4 regions of the Allobosea sp. NPDC055332 genome follow, and region 2 is predicted to be linked to each of the others. Evidence: predicted binding sites of a transcription regulator. Region 2 holds the regulator's gene; each other region holds the start of a gene.
What was found. The regulator LexA, encoded in region 2, represses DNA repair genes until DNA is damaged. The targets are predictions, from matches to a motif close to TGTTCNNNNTGTGTTCNG.
Positions count from the first base shown of each region.

Region 1 (3,472 bases), on a different contig from region 2:
CGCGGCTCCAGCACCTTCTCGCCGGCGGTCAGGCGCGCGACGGGCTCGCCGATCCAGCGGACCAGCCCGTCATGCGACAGCACGAAGGCCTCGTCGCCTGCCAGCACGACGCGCGAGGCGCGCGCCTCCAGCTCGCCGGCCAGCGCTTTCAGCGCCGCCGCGTTCAGTGCCTTCGCTTCCGGACCACCCGCCTTCGGGTCAGCCGTGAAACGGAAGCCTTGCAGCAATCCGACATGCTGACCCTCGACCAGGACATCGCCGGTCGCGGTGACTTCGGCCTCCAACATCGCATTCTCCCGCAGGCGACGCATCAACACGCTCGTGCGCCGATCGACAAAACGGCTGGCGAGCCGTTCGTGCAAAGCGTCCGACAGCCTGTCCTCTACAAGACGAGCCACCCCCTGCCAATGCTCAGGATCAGGCAGCCAGTCCGGACGGTTCGCGACATAGGTCCAGGTCCGGACCTGGGCAATGCGCGCCGAGAGGGTATCGATCTCGCCGTCGACCCGGTCAAGCGCAGCGAGTTGGGCGGCATACCAGTCCGGATCGAGCCGGCCATGGCGCATCAATCGAAGATAGAGCATCGTTGCCAATTCGGCATGCTGCATCGGCGCGATCTTGCGGTAGTCCGGCAGGCCGCAGACCTCCCAGAGCCGCGACACCGCCGGCTTGCCCTGCGCCAGCCGCACCACATCCTGATCGCGGGCCAGGATCTCCAGCGTCGTCATGTCCTCGGCGATCAGGGCGCGGGTCAGCCCCTGTTCCTGCGGCTGGACGTTGAGGCTGTCGAGCAGGCCGGGGATCGAGCGCAGGTCGAGATCGGAGTTGCGCCACTGCACCTGCCTGACCGATTCGAAGCGATGATCCTCGATCGCCTCGACCAGCTCCTGCTCGAAGGGCGGGGCGCGGCCGGTCGTGCCGAAGGTGCCGTCGCGCAGATGCCGCCCAGCCCGGCCGGCGATCTGGCCGAATTCGGCCGGGTTGAGCTTGCGATAATGATGACCGTCGAACTTGCTGTCGCCGGCGAAGGCGATGTGGTCGACATCGAGATTGAGCCCCATGCCGATCGCGTCGGTGGCGACGAGATAATCGACATCGCCCGACTGGTAGATCTCGACCTGGGAATTGCGCGTGCGTGGCGACAGCGCACCGAGCACCACCGCCGCTCCGCCCTTTTGCCGCCGAATCAGCTCAGCAATGGCGTAGACCTCCTCGGCCGAGAAGGCGACGATCGCCGAGCGTCGCGGCAGGCGGGTGATCTTGCGGTCACCGGCGAAGGAGAGGTTCGACAGGCGCGGCCGCGAGACGACGTTGACGCCGGGGATGAGCTGCTCGACCAGCGGCTTCATCGTGCCGGCGCCGATCAGCATCGTCTCCTCACGGCCGCGATGATTGAGCAAACGGTCGGCGAAGACATGGCCGCGATCGAGATCGGCGGCGAGCTGGATCTCGTCGATCGCGACGAAATCGACCGCAAGGTCGCGCGGCATCGCCTCGACAGTGCAGACCCAGAAGCTAGGCCGCTCCGGCTTGATCTTCTCCTCGCCGGTGATGAGCGCGACCGCCTGCGGCCCGACCTTGTCGACGACGCGCTGATAAACCTCTCGCGCCAGCAGGCGCAGCGGCAGGCCGATCATACCCGTGGGATGCGCGACCATCCGCTCGATGGCGAGATGGGTCTTGCCGGTATTGGTCGGTCCGAGCACCGCCGTGACGCCGCGGGCGCGGAGCGAAGGCGGAAGGGAGCGGGGTTGGATCAAGACGCTGGAGCTTTCCTGCAGCCTGCGCGGCGAAACGCCGGGCCAGCCCTACCGGGATGAGCCGCCCGAAGGCAACCCGATCCGTGAACAGAACGAGTCCGGAACGAAGCGAGGCCGAATCGCTGACTCCCGCAGAATCAGGTTTCGTTCACGGCGAGATATTGCGGCAAGCGATTCAAAAACCACAAGATTTTGAATCGCCTTCATTGTCCATCCTTCGCCGACTTGCGCGCGCGAGGGCCGCTTTCGCTCATGTAGGTCGTCATGGCGACAGAACGAGGGGCGACGCACGGAAAGAGACTCGACGGCGCCGCTCTCCGGTCACTTGACAATAATACGTACGTACGTATTGATATCGCCATGAGCAAGCCATCCCTTCGCCCCAACCTGATCACCGCCGGCCATGACCTGTTCTGGCAGAACGGCTACGCCGCCACCGGCGTCCGCGAGATCGTCGCCGCCGCCGGCGCCAGTCCCGGCTCCTTCACCAACCACTTCGCCTCGAAGGAGGACTTCGCCGGCGAGGTGCTGGAGCGCTATTTCGCCTATGTCTGCGGTCTGGTCGACGAGGCACTCGCCGATGACGGCCTGCCATCCACCGCCCGCCTACGGGGCTATCTCGACCTGATCACCGGCAAGCTCGAGGAGGCCGATTGGGCCCGCGGCTGCATGGTCGGCAATTTCAGCCTTGAGACCGCACCGACCAGCGAGCCGCTGCGTGAAAAACTCGCCGACATCTTCGCGCGCTGGCGTCAACCCTTCGCCGCCTGCATCGCGCAGGGGCAAGCGAGCGGCGAGATCTCAAGCGCCTTCAGTGCCGACGACCTCGCCGATGTCCTGCTCGCCTCCTGGCAGGGCGCAATGCTGCGCATGAAGGTCGAGCGCGATCCCGCCCCGCTCGACCGCTTCAAGACCATCATCTTCCCCCTCCTGTTCGGAAAAGCCTCGTGATGACCAACGATACTCAAGCGCCGATCATCGCGACCCGCCGCAAGATCCCGGTCCTCGACTCGACCATGTCCTATGTCGAGGCGGGCACGCAGGGGCCGACCGTGCTGCTGCTGCACGGCAACCCGACCTCGTCCCATATCTGGCGCGACATCATCCCGCGGATCGCGCCGGTCGCGCGCTGCATCGCGCCCGACCTGATCGGCTACGGCCAGTCCGGCAAGCCCGAGATCGCCTATCGCTTCGCCGACCAGGTCCGCTATCTCGACGCCTTCCTCGCGGCGCTCGGGCTCGATCGCCTCGTCATCCTCGCGCAGGACTGGGGCACGGCGCTTGCCTTCCACCATGCTTCCCGCCGGCCGCAAAGCATGCTCGGCCTCGCCTTCATGGAATTCATCCGGCCCTTCGCCGACTGGGACAGCTTCCACCAACGCCCGCAGGCGCGCGAGCTGTTCAAGGCCTTCCGCACGCCCGGTCAGGGCGAAAAGCTGATCCTCGACGACAACATTTTCATCGAGCGCATCCTGCCGGGCTCTGTGCTGCGCCAGATGACGCCGGAGGAGATGGAGGCCTATCGCCGGCCCTTCCCGACGCCGGCCTCGCGCCGGCCGATCCTGAGCCTGCCGCGCGAATTGCCGATCGCCGGCGAGCCGGCCGATGTCCATGCCATCAGCACCGCCGACCACGCTGCCTTGCGTGCCTCGACCTATCCGAAGCTGCTGTTCTCAGGCGATCCCGGCGCGCTGATTTCGCCGCAGCAGGCG
Region 1 covers NZ_JBSHMO010000004.1:497,411-500,882, reverse strand. Annotated here, with positions in the region: gene ACWIGM_RS23940 (helicase-related protein) at 1-1,757, opposite strand, end outside; gene ACWIGM_RS23935 (TetR/AcrR family transcriptional regulator) at 2,121-2,711, shown strand; gene ACWIGM_RS23930 (haloalkane dehalogenase) at 2,711-3,472, shown strand, end outside.
Region 1: a site for LexA is predicted at 1,849-1,866, ahead of ACWIGM_RS23940 (helicase-related protein). Genes of this name have one in related genera too.

Region 2 (3,472 bases):
TGCCGGGCGTGCGCGTGCGCGCCGAGGTCAAGCTCACCGGCAAGACCGGCGTCGAGATGGAGGCGCTGACCGCCGTCAGCGTCGCCTGCCTCACCGTCTACGACATGGTGAAGGCGGTTGATCGCGCCATGCATATCGAAGGCATCCGTCTCGTGCATAAATCCGGCGGCAAGTCCGGAACCTACGAGCTCGCAGGGCCATCGGCATGAGCCTCACCCCCGTTCCCGTCGCGCTGAAAGCACTGCTCGACAGCGTGCCCGGCCCGACACAAGCCGAGACGCTGCCGCTGGCGCAGTGCGCCGGCCGCGTGCTGGTTGAAGACGTCGCCGCGCTCAGGACCCAGCCGCCTTTCGCCAATTCGGCCATGGACGGCTACGCCGTACGCGTCGAGGATTTGGCGCGCGGCGCCCAGCTCCGCGTTGTCGGCGAGTCCGCCGCTGGTCGCCGCTTTTCCGGCAAAGTTTCGCTTGGCGAGGCAGTACGGATTTTTACCGGAGCACCATTGCCTGAAGGCGCGGATACGATCCTGATCCAGGAGCATGCCGAAGGCGTCGGCAGCCCGGTGATCCGCGTCACCAAACCTGCCGATCAGGGCCAGTTCGTCCGCCTGGCGGGACTCGACTTCAGAACCGGTGAGATCTTGCTGAAAGCCGGCCGCCGGCTCGACAGCGCAGCGCTTGGTCTCGCCGCTGCCGCAGGGCATCCGACGCTTTCGGTCCGCCGCAAGCCGCGGGTCGCGATCCTCGCCACTGGCGACGAGCTCGTCCTGCCGGGCGAACCCGTCGGGCCCGACCAGATCGTCGCCTCGAACAGCTTCGCCCTTGCCGCTCTGGTCGAGCAGGCCGGCGGCACGGCGCTCGACCTCGGCATCGCCCGCGACGATCATCCCGATCTCGCCGCCAAGATCGAGGCAGCACGCGAAGCCGGTGCCGACGTCCTGATCACCCTCGGCGGCGCCTCGGTCGGCGAGCACGACCTCGTCCAGGCGGCGCTGAAGGCGCAGGGCATGGAACTTGGGTTCTGGAAGATCGCGATGCGCCCCGGCAAACCGATGATGATGGGGCGGCTCGGGCCCATGGTCGCGCTCGGCCTGCCCGGCAACCCGGTCTCCTCGATCGTCTGCGGGCACCTCTTCGCGATGCCGCTGGTCGAGGCCCTGCTCGGCATCGACGATCCCGAGCGCGATCGTAGCGAGCCGGCCATCCTCGCCAGCGACCTGCCGGCCAATGACGAACGCCAGGACTATCTGCGCGCCACTATTGAGCTGGTTGACGGCGAGCGGCGCGTTCGGCCCTTCGCCAAGCAAGATTCCTCGATGCTGGCGAACCTGTCACGGGCCGAGGCGCTGGTGATCCGCCCGGCTTTCGCCGAGCCAGCCAAGGCGGGCGATCCCTGCCGCATCATCCGGCTGCGCTGATCCGTTCACCTTGCGGCAGGATGCGCCTTGCGGAACACAAGGCGAACGAGTATGGTGTTCGTGCTTTGTTTCGATTCTAGCCCGAGAGGCGGACGGCGCGATCATGCTGACACGCAAACAGTTCGAACTGCTTCGCTTCATCCATGAACGCCTGCGCGAATCCGGCGTACCGCCCTCGTTCGACGAAATGAAGGACGCGCTCGACCTGCGCTCCAAATCCGGCATCCACCGCTTGATCATGGCGCTGGAGGAACGCGGCTTCATTCGCCGGCTTCCGAACCGGGCGCGCGCCCTCGAAGTCATCAAGATGCCTGACGGGATCGGCGGACCGCAGGCGCAGCGTGGCCGCTTCAGCCCCTCGGTCGTTCAGGGCGGGCTCGGCCAGACCCCGCCTGCCCCGGCACCGGCCGCCAACCTGACGAAGCCGCGGCCGCCAGCCGCCGAGGAGAGCGGGCGTTCCACCGTCTCGATCCCGGTCATGGGCCGTATCGCCGCCGGTACGCCGATCTCGGCGATCCAGGATCGCAGCCACAGCGTCTCGATGCCGGCCGACATGCTCGGTGGCGGCGAGCATTACGCCCTCGAGGTCCGCGGCGACTCGATGATCGAGGCCGGCATCCTCGACGGCGACACCGTCGTCATCCGCAAGCAGGACACCGCCAATACCGGCGACATCATCGTCGCCTTGATCGACGACGAGGAGGCGACGCTGAAGCGCTTGCGCAAGCGCGGCTCCTCGATCGCGCTCGAGGCCGCCAACCCGGCCTATGAGACACGCGTGCTCGGGCCCGACCGGGTCAAGATCCAGGGCCGGCTCGTCAATCTGATGCGGCGCTACTGAAGCATGTCCGGATCCTGCGCCGGCTCCGTAGTTGCCGGCGTTGGAGCAGGAGCAGGAGCAGGAGCAGCCTCGGGCGCCGGCCTCGGTTCCGGTCGCGCCCTGGTCCAGGGACGAAGATGCGTGACCTCGTCGGCCGTATAGGCGCGCCAGCCCTCACGGGCCGCGTGATAGGCGGTCGCGCCGTCACGGATGAGCGCGCTGCGATCGATCAGGCGGGCGGCGCAAGGTGCCGTCCAATAGAGCGAGGTCACCACAAGATCGGCGCGCTGGCAGTCCTCGACCAGGGCGATGCGATCGCGCGTATAGGCGACGCTGCGACCATCCGGCAGGCGGATGACGCAGCCGCGCGCGTCGCAGGCGGCGCCGTTGCGGAGCGCCGCATCATCGGGCGAGCGTGAATCGCCGTCGGCATGCAGCCATTGCGTCAGCACGAAACGGCTCGGCTTGCCGGCCAGCACCATCTTCCCATCCGGCCCGCGGACCAATACGCCCGAGCCGTCGCGCTCGATCATGATGTCCGGTCGCGACGGAGCCGAGGCCAGTGCGAGCCCACCGACCAGAGGCACCGCAGCAAGGAAACGTAGCGCCGTCGTCCACAAGGTCAGCCAGAGCAGCGACAGCGAGAACAGGATCAGGGCGAGCGAGCCGAACGCCGGCAGCACGACGGTCGAGCGGTCGATGCCAGCCACCCAATGAGCAAGCTGGAGCACGAGGCCGGAGGCCCAGCCCATCAGCGCCCAGGCCGGCCAGTCCAGCCCGAACGGATAGGCGAGCACGCCGAAGACAGCGGCCGGCATCACGATCAGCGAGACGAAAGGCAGCGCCAATGCATTGCCGAGCAGGCCGAACGGATTGAAAGTCTGGAAATGATAGACGCCATAGGGCGCCGTCGCCGCGGTCGCGACCATGGTCGTGGACAGGATGCCGACGGCCGAAAGCCAGAGCGGCCGCAGCGGCCAGGGCCAGGAGGTTGCGGCCGCATCGGGCGGACGCTCCTGCCAGCGCTCGGCGAAGGCGATCAGCGCCGTCACCGCCCCGAACGACATCTGGAAGCTCGGGCCGAGCAGCGCTTCCGGCTCGCGCAGCAGCACGATGATCGCGGACAGGGCAAGATTGCGCATGCTGAGCGCCGGCCGGTCGACCAGGATCGCGCCCAGCATCACCAGCGTCATGATCAGCGAGCGCACGGTCGCGACCTCGGCGCCGGAGAAGAC
Region 2 covers NZ_JBSHMO010000003.1:691,141-694,612, forward strand. Annotated here, with positions in the region: gene moaC (cyclic pyranopterin monophosphate synthase MoaC) at 1-209, shown strand, start outside; gene ACWIGM_RS19605 (molybdopterin molybdotransferase MoeA) at 206-1,417, shown strand; gene lexA (transcriptional repressor LexA) at 1,521-2,258, shown strand; gene ACWIGM_RS19615 (ComEC/Rec2 family competence protein) at 2,252-3,472, opposite strand, start outside.

Region 3 (3,472 bases), on a different contig from region 2:
CGACATTGTCGAGATCGTTGTGCTTGCCGCCAGCGCGCACGCATTTCTGCGCGGTGGTGGCGCGGGCATAGGGCCGCTTCTCCTGGCCGGTGAAGACGTTCTTGAATTGCACCATGCCGGAATTGGCGAACATCAAGGTCGGGTCGTTGCGCGGCACGAGCGGGCTCGACGGCACCACCTCGTGGCCGTTCGCCTTGAAGTAATCGAGGAAGGTCGACCTGATCTCGTTGACGCCGCTCATCGCAATCTTGGCTCTGGTTCAAGCATGGGGCCGGCAAGCGCCGGCAGGGCTGAAAGGGTTCTAGTCAGCGCACTCATGCCTGTCCAGAAACGGCCTGCAAGGATCGTGATGCAGGCAAGCCGCTGATGGCAAAAAGAAACGGGCGGCCTGAAGGCCGCCCGTCGGTTCAATCACCAATTGCTTCGGTTTGAAGGCTCAGGCCTCGCCTTCGTCGAGGTCCTCGGCGGTCGGGTCGGCGTTCTCCAGGATGCGCTCGGCAACGAGGCCGGAATTCTGGCGGATCGTCGTCTCGATCTTGGCGGCGACGTCGGGATTGGCCTTGAGGAAGGTCTTGGCGTTCTCGCGGCCCTGGCCAAGGCGCTGGCTGTCGAAGGAGAACCAGGCGCCGGATTTCTCGACGATGCCGGCCTTGACGCCGAGATCGACCAGTTCGCCGGCCTTCGAGATGCCTTCGCCGAACATGATGTCGAACTCGACCTGCTTGAAGGGTGGCGCGACCTTGTTCTTGACGACCTTGACGCGGACCTGGTTGCCGGTCGCCTCGTCGCGCTCCTTCAGCGTCGAGACGCGGCGGATGTCGAGACGGACCGAGGCGTAGAATTTCAGCGCATTGCCGCCGGTGGTGGTCTCCGGCGAGCCATACATCACACCGATCTTCATGCGGATCTGGTTGATGAAGATGACCATGCAGTTCGAGCGCGAGATCGAAGCGGTGAGCTTGCGCAGCGCCTGGCTCATCAGGCGGGCCTGCAGGCCGGGCTGGTTGTCGCCCATCTCGCCCTCGATCTCGGCGCGCGGCGTCAGCGCCGCGACGGAGTCGATAACGAGCACGTCGATCGCGCCGGAGCGGACCAGCGTGTCGGTGATCTCGAGCGCCTGCTCGCCGGTGTCGGGCTGCGAGATCAGGAGGTCGTCGAGATTGACGCCGAGCTTGCGGGCATAGACCGGGTCGAGCGCGTGCTCGGCGTCGACGAAGGCGCAGACGCCGCCCTTCTTCTGCGATTCCGCAATGGTATGGAGCGCGAGCGTGGTCTTGCCGGAGGATTCAGGTCCATAGATCTCGATGACACGCCCCCTCGGCAAGCCGCCGACGCCGAGCGCGATGTCGAGGCCGAGCGAGCCAGTCGAGACCGTCTCGATCTCGATCGCCTGCTGGTTCTTGCCCAGGCGCATGATCGAGCCCTTGCCGAAAGCCCGTTCGATCTGCGAGAGCGCCGCATCGAGCGCCTTGGCCTTGTCCATCGAAGAGCCTTCCACGAGCCTGAGATTTGCCTGATTCACGACGTGCGCTCCTTATGGCAGGGGCGCGACCACATCTCAATCCGCGCCATGGAAACGACTATGGTCATGGTTTGTTCTCACTCGCAAGTTCTTTTTTTGTTCTTGTTCCGGCGTGCGCCGGTTGTGCTAGGACAGCGTGAAAGCAGCCTGCTGCCGGAGACTGCGGCGTGATGCGCAAGGCCCTGATCAAGCTCCTTCTCATTCCGCTCGATCTCATCGTCGGGCTCGCCATCCTGCTCGACGAAATGCTGCGGCCGCTCTACCGGCCGCTGATCGCCTGGTTCGCCTCGCTCAGACTGGTGGCGCGGCTCGAAGCGGCGATCGGGCGGCTGCCGCCCTATGGCGCGCTCGTCGCGCTTGCGATCCCCTTCGCCATCGTCGAGCCGCTGAAGCTGCTCGGCCTGCTGTTCCTGGCGCGCGGGGCGTTCACCGCCGGCATCGTCACGACGGCGATCGGCCATCTCGCCGGCTTCCTCCTGGTCGAGCGCGTCTATCATGCCGGGCGGGCGCAGCTCCTCACCATCCCCTGGTTCGCGCGGATCATGGGTTGGATCGACATGATCCGGCAGGTGGTGATCGGCCGAATCAAGGCAAGCGCCGCCTGGCAACGGGCGGTCGCGCTAGTGCGGGCGATGCGCGAGCGTTTGCGCAGCCTGAAGCTCTGGTTCGCGCGCCGGGGCGCCTGACGAGGGCCGCGGCCCCAGGGATCTATAAAGGGGCGTCAATCCTTCGGATCGGCCTGCCAGGCGGCGGCGAGCCGTTCCAGTTCCAGCGTGTAGCAATACAGCGCAAAGACGATCGCCAGGAGCAGGCCGGAGCGCCAGAGCAGGGTGAAGCCGTCGGCGAGCTTCGTCAGCTCCGGCAGGTGGCGCAGGAAATAGATCGAGGCGAGCGCGCCGCCGACGATCGAACCGAGACGGGCGGCAAAAGCCAGGAGATGTCCGAGAGGCAGGCTGCGGAAGCCTTGCGGCACTGGCAGCAGGTAGAGCCGTGTCCAGTAGCAGCACTGGCCGAGCAGCGCCGCAACGCAGATCTGCGCCAGGATTTCGGTCGGCAAGGTCTGCTGCTGGCCAATCCGCTCGACCAGGACGCGGAAGGCGATGTGGATGTGGAAGAGGATCACCAGCGCGCAGATGGTCTGCACGGTCAGCAATAGCGTGTAGGCGAGGACCGGCCTGCGCGTCATCGGCGCAGGATAGAAGGGCGCCGGGCGCTGATCAAACCGGCTGAGCCGGGCTGGCAGCTGCGGCCAATGCAGCGGCGGCGCGGCCGGCAGCCTCGACATAGGCGGGGTCGCGGTGGACGAGCATGACCGAGAAGGCGCCGTCCATCAGCAGCACGATTTGGCGGGCGAGTTCCTCCGGCGCGGTGGCGCCGTGCTCGGCGCAGGCGCCTGCGAGCCAGCGCTCGAAGCCGGCCTTGTGGCGCGCGCCGATCCTGATCGCGGGGTGCCCGGGCAGATTGGCGAGCTCGGCGGCGGTGCGCAGGAAGCCGCAGCCCTTCCAGCGTGGATGGCGGGCCGAGCGGGCGAGGTTCTGGAAGATCGCCTCGACCTTCTGCGGCAACCCGCCTTCGGCCTTGTCGAACCAGCCGGCCATCAGCTTGAGATTGGGCTGGTCGCGGGCCTCGAGATAGGCGGCGACGAGCTCGTCCTTGCTCTCGAAATGGTAGTAGAGCGTGCGCTTGGTGACGCCCGCCTTCTCGGCGACGGCGTCGACGCTGACGGCGCGGATGCCCTCGCCATAGAAGAGCTTGCTGGCGGCCTCGATGATACGCTTGCGGGTCGGGCTGTCGGGTTCGGCCATGCCTCCATGTATACCGTATAGGTAGTATACATTGTCAAGCCTCGGGCGCAGCCTTCCGATAGCTGAAACCGGAACAAGGCCAAGGCCATGCCCGAGAATGATCCCGTCCTGATTCAACAGCGCGAGGCGATCGCGACCCTGACGC
Region 3 covers NZ_JBSHMO010000001.1:332,293-335,764, reverse strand. Annotated here, with positions in the region: gene alaS (alanine--tRNA ligase) at 1-241, opposite strand, end outside; gene recA (recombinase RecA) at 437-1,522, opposite strand; gene ACWIGM_RS01750 (hypothetical protein) at 1,693-2,208, shown strand; gene ACWIGM_RS01745 (hypothetical protein) at 2,244-2,708, opposite strand; gene ACWIGM_RS01740 (TetR/AcrR family transcriptional regulator) at 2,740-3,327, opposite strand; gene ACWIGM_RS01735 (crotonase/enoyl-CoA hydratase family protein) at 3,415-3,472, shown strand, end outside.
Region 3: a site for LexA is predicted at 1,609-1,626, ahead of recA (recombinase RecA). Genes of this name have one in related genera too.

Region 4 (3,472 bases), on a different contig from region 2:
TCGGCGACACCGCCTTGACAAGCATCGCCCATATCGGTGTGCATCTCTGGCGGCTCGCTGACGGGCCGGATGGGTCCGTGTTCGAGATCATGGTCGCGCGCAGCATGGTGGGAAGCTTCTGGTCCTGGTTCGCCGCCTCCGCGGCCGAATTCGGCTGCCAGATCTCTATCGACCACGCCAGCGGCCGAGGTTGACGGCAGCGCGCCGCGCGCCCTCCCTTCCTTCGACCTTTCCCGATCCTCATTGTTCAGGGACCCGCGCAAGCGGGCCGATCCGTCACATGTCCGATTCTCCGATGATCCTTGCTCTGTCCTGCCCTGACCGGCCGGGCATCGTCGCCGCCGTCTCGACCCTGCTCGCCAAAGCCGGCTGCAACATCCGCGACGCGCAGCAATTCGACGACCTCGAAACCGGCCGCTTCTTCATGCGGGTGGTGTTCGACCGGCTGGAGGGTGCCCGCAGCGCCGCCGAGATCCGTAGCCTCGTCGACGAGTTGGCGGCGCGCTTCAAGATGAGCGTCTCGCTGCGCGATGCCGCTGCCCGCAAGCGCGTCCTGCTGCTGGTCTCGAAATTTGACCATTGCCTGGCCGACCTGATCTATCGCTGGCGCATCGGCGAACTGCCGATGGAGATCACGGGGATCGTCTCGAACCATGCCCGCGAGCACATCGCCTCGACCGATCTCGGTGATCTGCCCTTCCATCACATGCCGGTCAACCGGCAGACCAAGATGGAGCAGGAGGCCGAGCTCTGGCGCCTGATCCAGGAGACCGGCAGCGATCTCGTCGTGCTCGCCCGCTATATGCAGGTCCTGTCCGACGGCCTGTCCGCCAAGCTGGCGGGCCGCTGCATCAACATCCACCACTCGTTCCTGCCCGGCTTCAAGGGCGCCAAGCCCTATCACCAGGCGCATGAGCGCGGGGTGAAGCTGATCGGCGCGACCGCGCATTACGTCACCTCCGATCTCGACGAAGGGCCGATCATCGAGCAGGACGTCGAGCGCATCAGCCATCGCGACACGCCGGACGATCTCGTCCGCAAGGGCCGCGACATCGAGCGGCGCGTGCTGGCGCGGGCGGTGCGCTATCATCTGGAGGATCGCGTCTTGCTTAACGGCAAGAAGGCGGTCGTCTTCACGGATTGATTTGGAGCCTTGGTCACCACGGGACAGGCAGCTCAAATGCGCCAGGACCGGACGTTGGAGGAGTCGGCTATGGGCCAATTCGCGACGAAAACTCGACCACTGCGGTTGTCGCGGGGAACCGCAGTAACGCAAGGCTGAGCCGAGAATCAGCCCTCAGGACGCAAAGATTTTCTCGGCCGGCGCGAAACGGAGAACGGCGCAACGCGTCCAAGACCCGAAAGCACCGGCCATTTCGAGCGGTTCTGCGCTGAGGGCTGAAGCTAGGAAGCTAGCTGGCGGACAGGGCGGGATTCGAACCCGCGATACGGTTTCCCGTATACACACTTTCCAGGCGTGCGCCTTCAACCACTCGGCCACCTGTCCGGCGCGCTGCTTATGGCGTCCATGCGCGCGACTTTCAAGGCCTAAAGCCGAAGCCGCACAGGGTTGCACGCAATTGTCCTTTGTCGTTGCAATATCGGAGGGCAGGGGACACATCCGGGTTCCTCGGCGTGAGGCGGCTCAAAAGGGCCGCGTCGGGCCGGTCGTCGCGGAGATCGGGGGACGAATTGCGCTTTCTCGTCAGGATGCTGGGTTATCTCCTTGTCGCGGGCGGCTTCGTCGCGCTGCTCACCGACGGGGCGCGCTCGATCGCCAATTCGTTCCTGCGCTTTACACCGCTCGGCGAGACCTTGCTGACCGTCTTCGGCGAGCGCTTCCGACTGTTGCAGCCCGCCGTCGAGCGCAATCTCCATCCCATGCTCTGGGATCCGGTGCTGGTCCATGTGCTGCAGGTGCCGACAGCCGCGGCCGGGTTGCTGCTGGGTTTCCTGCTGCTTTGGCTCGGCGCGGCGCCCAAGCCTCAGATCGGCATCGTCACGCGACGGTGAAGCGTCTCGCGCCCGAGCACGGGCGACAACGGCGCCGATTCGGCGCCATCAAAGGCAGCCCACCAGTTTCATTATCTCCTATGAAAGTTCCTGATATGTTCTTGCAACCCTGACGCGCTTCCGTTAGCGTCAGCACGCGGGGTTGGGGTGCGCTTGCATGGTGACGCGGGTCGCGACGGTAGCGTTCGAGGGCATCGAGGCGCGCGCCGTCGACGTCCAGGTCCAGGTCACGCCGGGTGGCGTCGCCTTTATCCTGGTCGGCTTGCCCGACAAGGCGGTCGGCGAGAGCAAGGAACGGGTCCGCGCCGCGCTGATCGCCTCCGGGCTGGCGTTGCCGGCCAAGCGCATCACCGTCAACCTCGCCCCAGCCGACCTGCCCAAGGAAGGCAGCCATTATGACCTGCCGATCGCGCTCGGCGTGATGGCGGCGATCGGCGCGATCCCGGCCGACGCGCTCGCCGGCTACACCGTGCTCGGCGAGCTCGCCCTCGACGGCTCGATCACGCCGGTCGCAGGCGTGCTGCCGGCAGCGATCGCGGCCTATGGCCGAGGGCAGGGGCTGATCTGCCCGGCGGCGAGCGGACCGGAAGCAGCCTGGGCGGCACGTGATCTCGACATCCTCGCGCCCCGCTCGCTGATCCAGCTCGCCAACCATTTCAAGGGTACGCAGGTGATGGCGCGGCCCGAGCCCGCCGTTGCCCGCCAGAGCGGGCCGCTGCCGGATCTGCGCGACATCAAGGGCCAGGAGAGTGCCAAGCGGGTGCTCGAGATCGCCGCCGCCGGTGGCCACAACCTCCTGATGAACGGGCCGCCCGGCGCCGGAAAATCGATGCTGGCGAGTCGTCTACCCTCGATCCTGCCGCCGCTCGACCCGCGCGAGCTGCTGGAAGTCTCGATGGTGCTCTCGGTCGCCGGTCATCTCGCCGACGGCGAACTGACCGACCGGCGCCCTTTCCGCGCGCCGCATCATTCGGCCTCGATGGCGGCGCTGGTCGGCGGCGGCCTGCAGGCGAAGCCGGGCGAGATCTCGCTCGCCCATCACGGCGTGCTCTTCCTCGACGAGTTGCCGGAGTTCCAGGCGCAGGCTCTCGATGCACTGCGCCAGCCGATGGAGACCGGCGAGGTGCTGATCTCGCGCGCCAATCATCGCACCGTCTATCCCGCGAAGTTCCAGCTCATCGCCGCGATGAACCCGTGCCGCTGCGGCAAGGCGACGGAGCCGGGCTATGCCTGCCGCCGCCAGCCGAACGAGCGCTGCATGGCGGGCTATCAGGCCAGGATCTCCGGCCCGATGCTCGACCGGATCGACATCACCATCGACGTGCCGGCGCTGACGGCGGCCGACCTCATCCTGCCGGCCGCGGCAGAGGGCTCGGTTGAGGTCGCCGCGCGTGTCGCTGCGGCCCGTACCCGTCAATCGGCGCGTTATGCGGCACTCGGCCTGCCGGGCGGCACGACC
Region 4 covers NZ_JBSHMO010000002.1:1,426,119-1,429,590, reverse strand. Annotated here, with positions in the region: gene ACWIGM_RS15465 (sarcosine oxidase subunit gamma) at 1-194, shown strand, start outside; gene purU (formyltetrahydrofolate deformylase) at 281-1,144, shown strand; tRNA gene ACWIGM_RS15455 (tRNA-Ser) at 1,418-1,507, opposite strand; gene ACWIGM_RS15450 (hypothetical protein) at 1,693-2,013, shown strand; gene ACWIGM_RS15445 (YifB family Mg chelatase-like AAA ATPase) at 2,171-3,472, shown strand, end outside.
Region 4: a site for LexA is predicted at 2,099-2,116, ahead of ACWIGM_RS15445 (YifB family Mg chelatase-like AAA ATPase). Genes of this name have one in related genera too.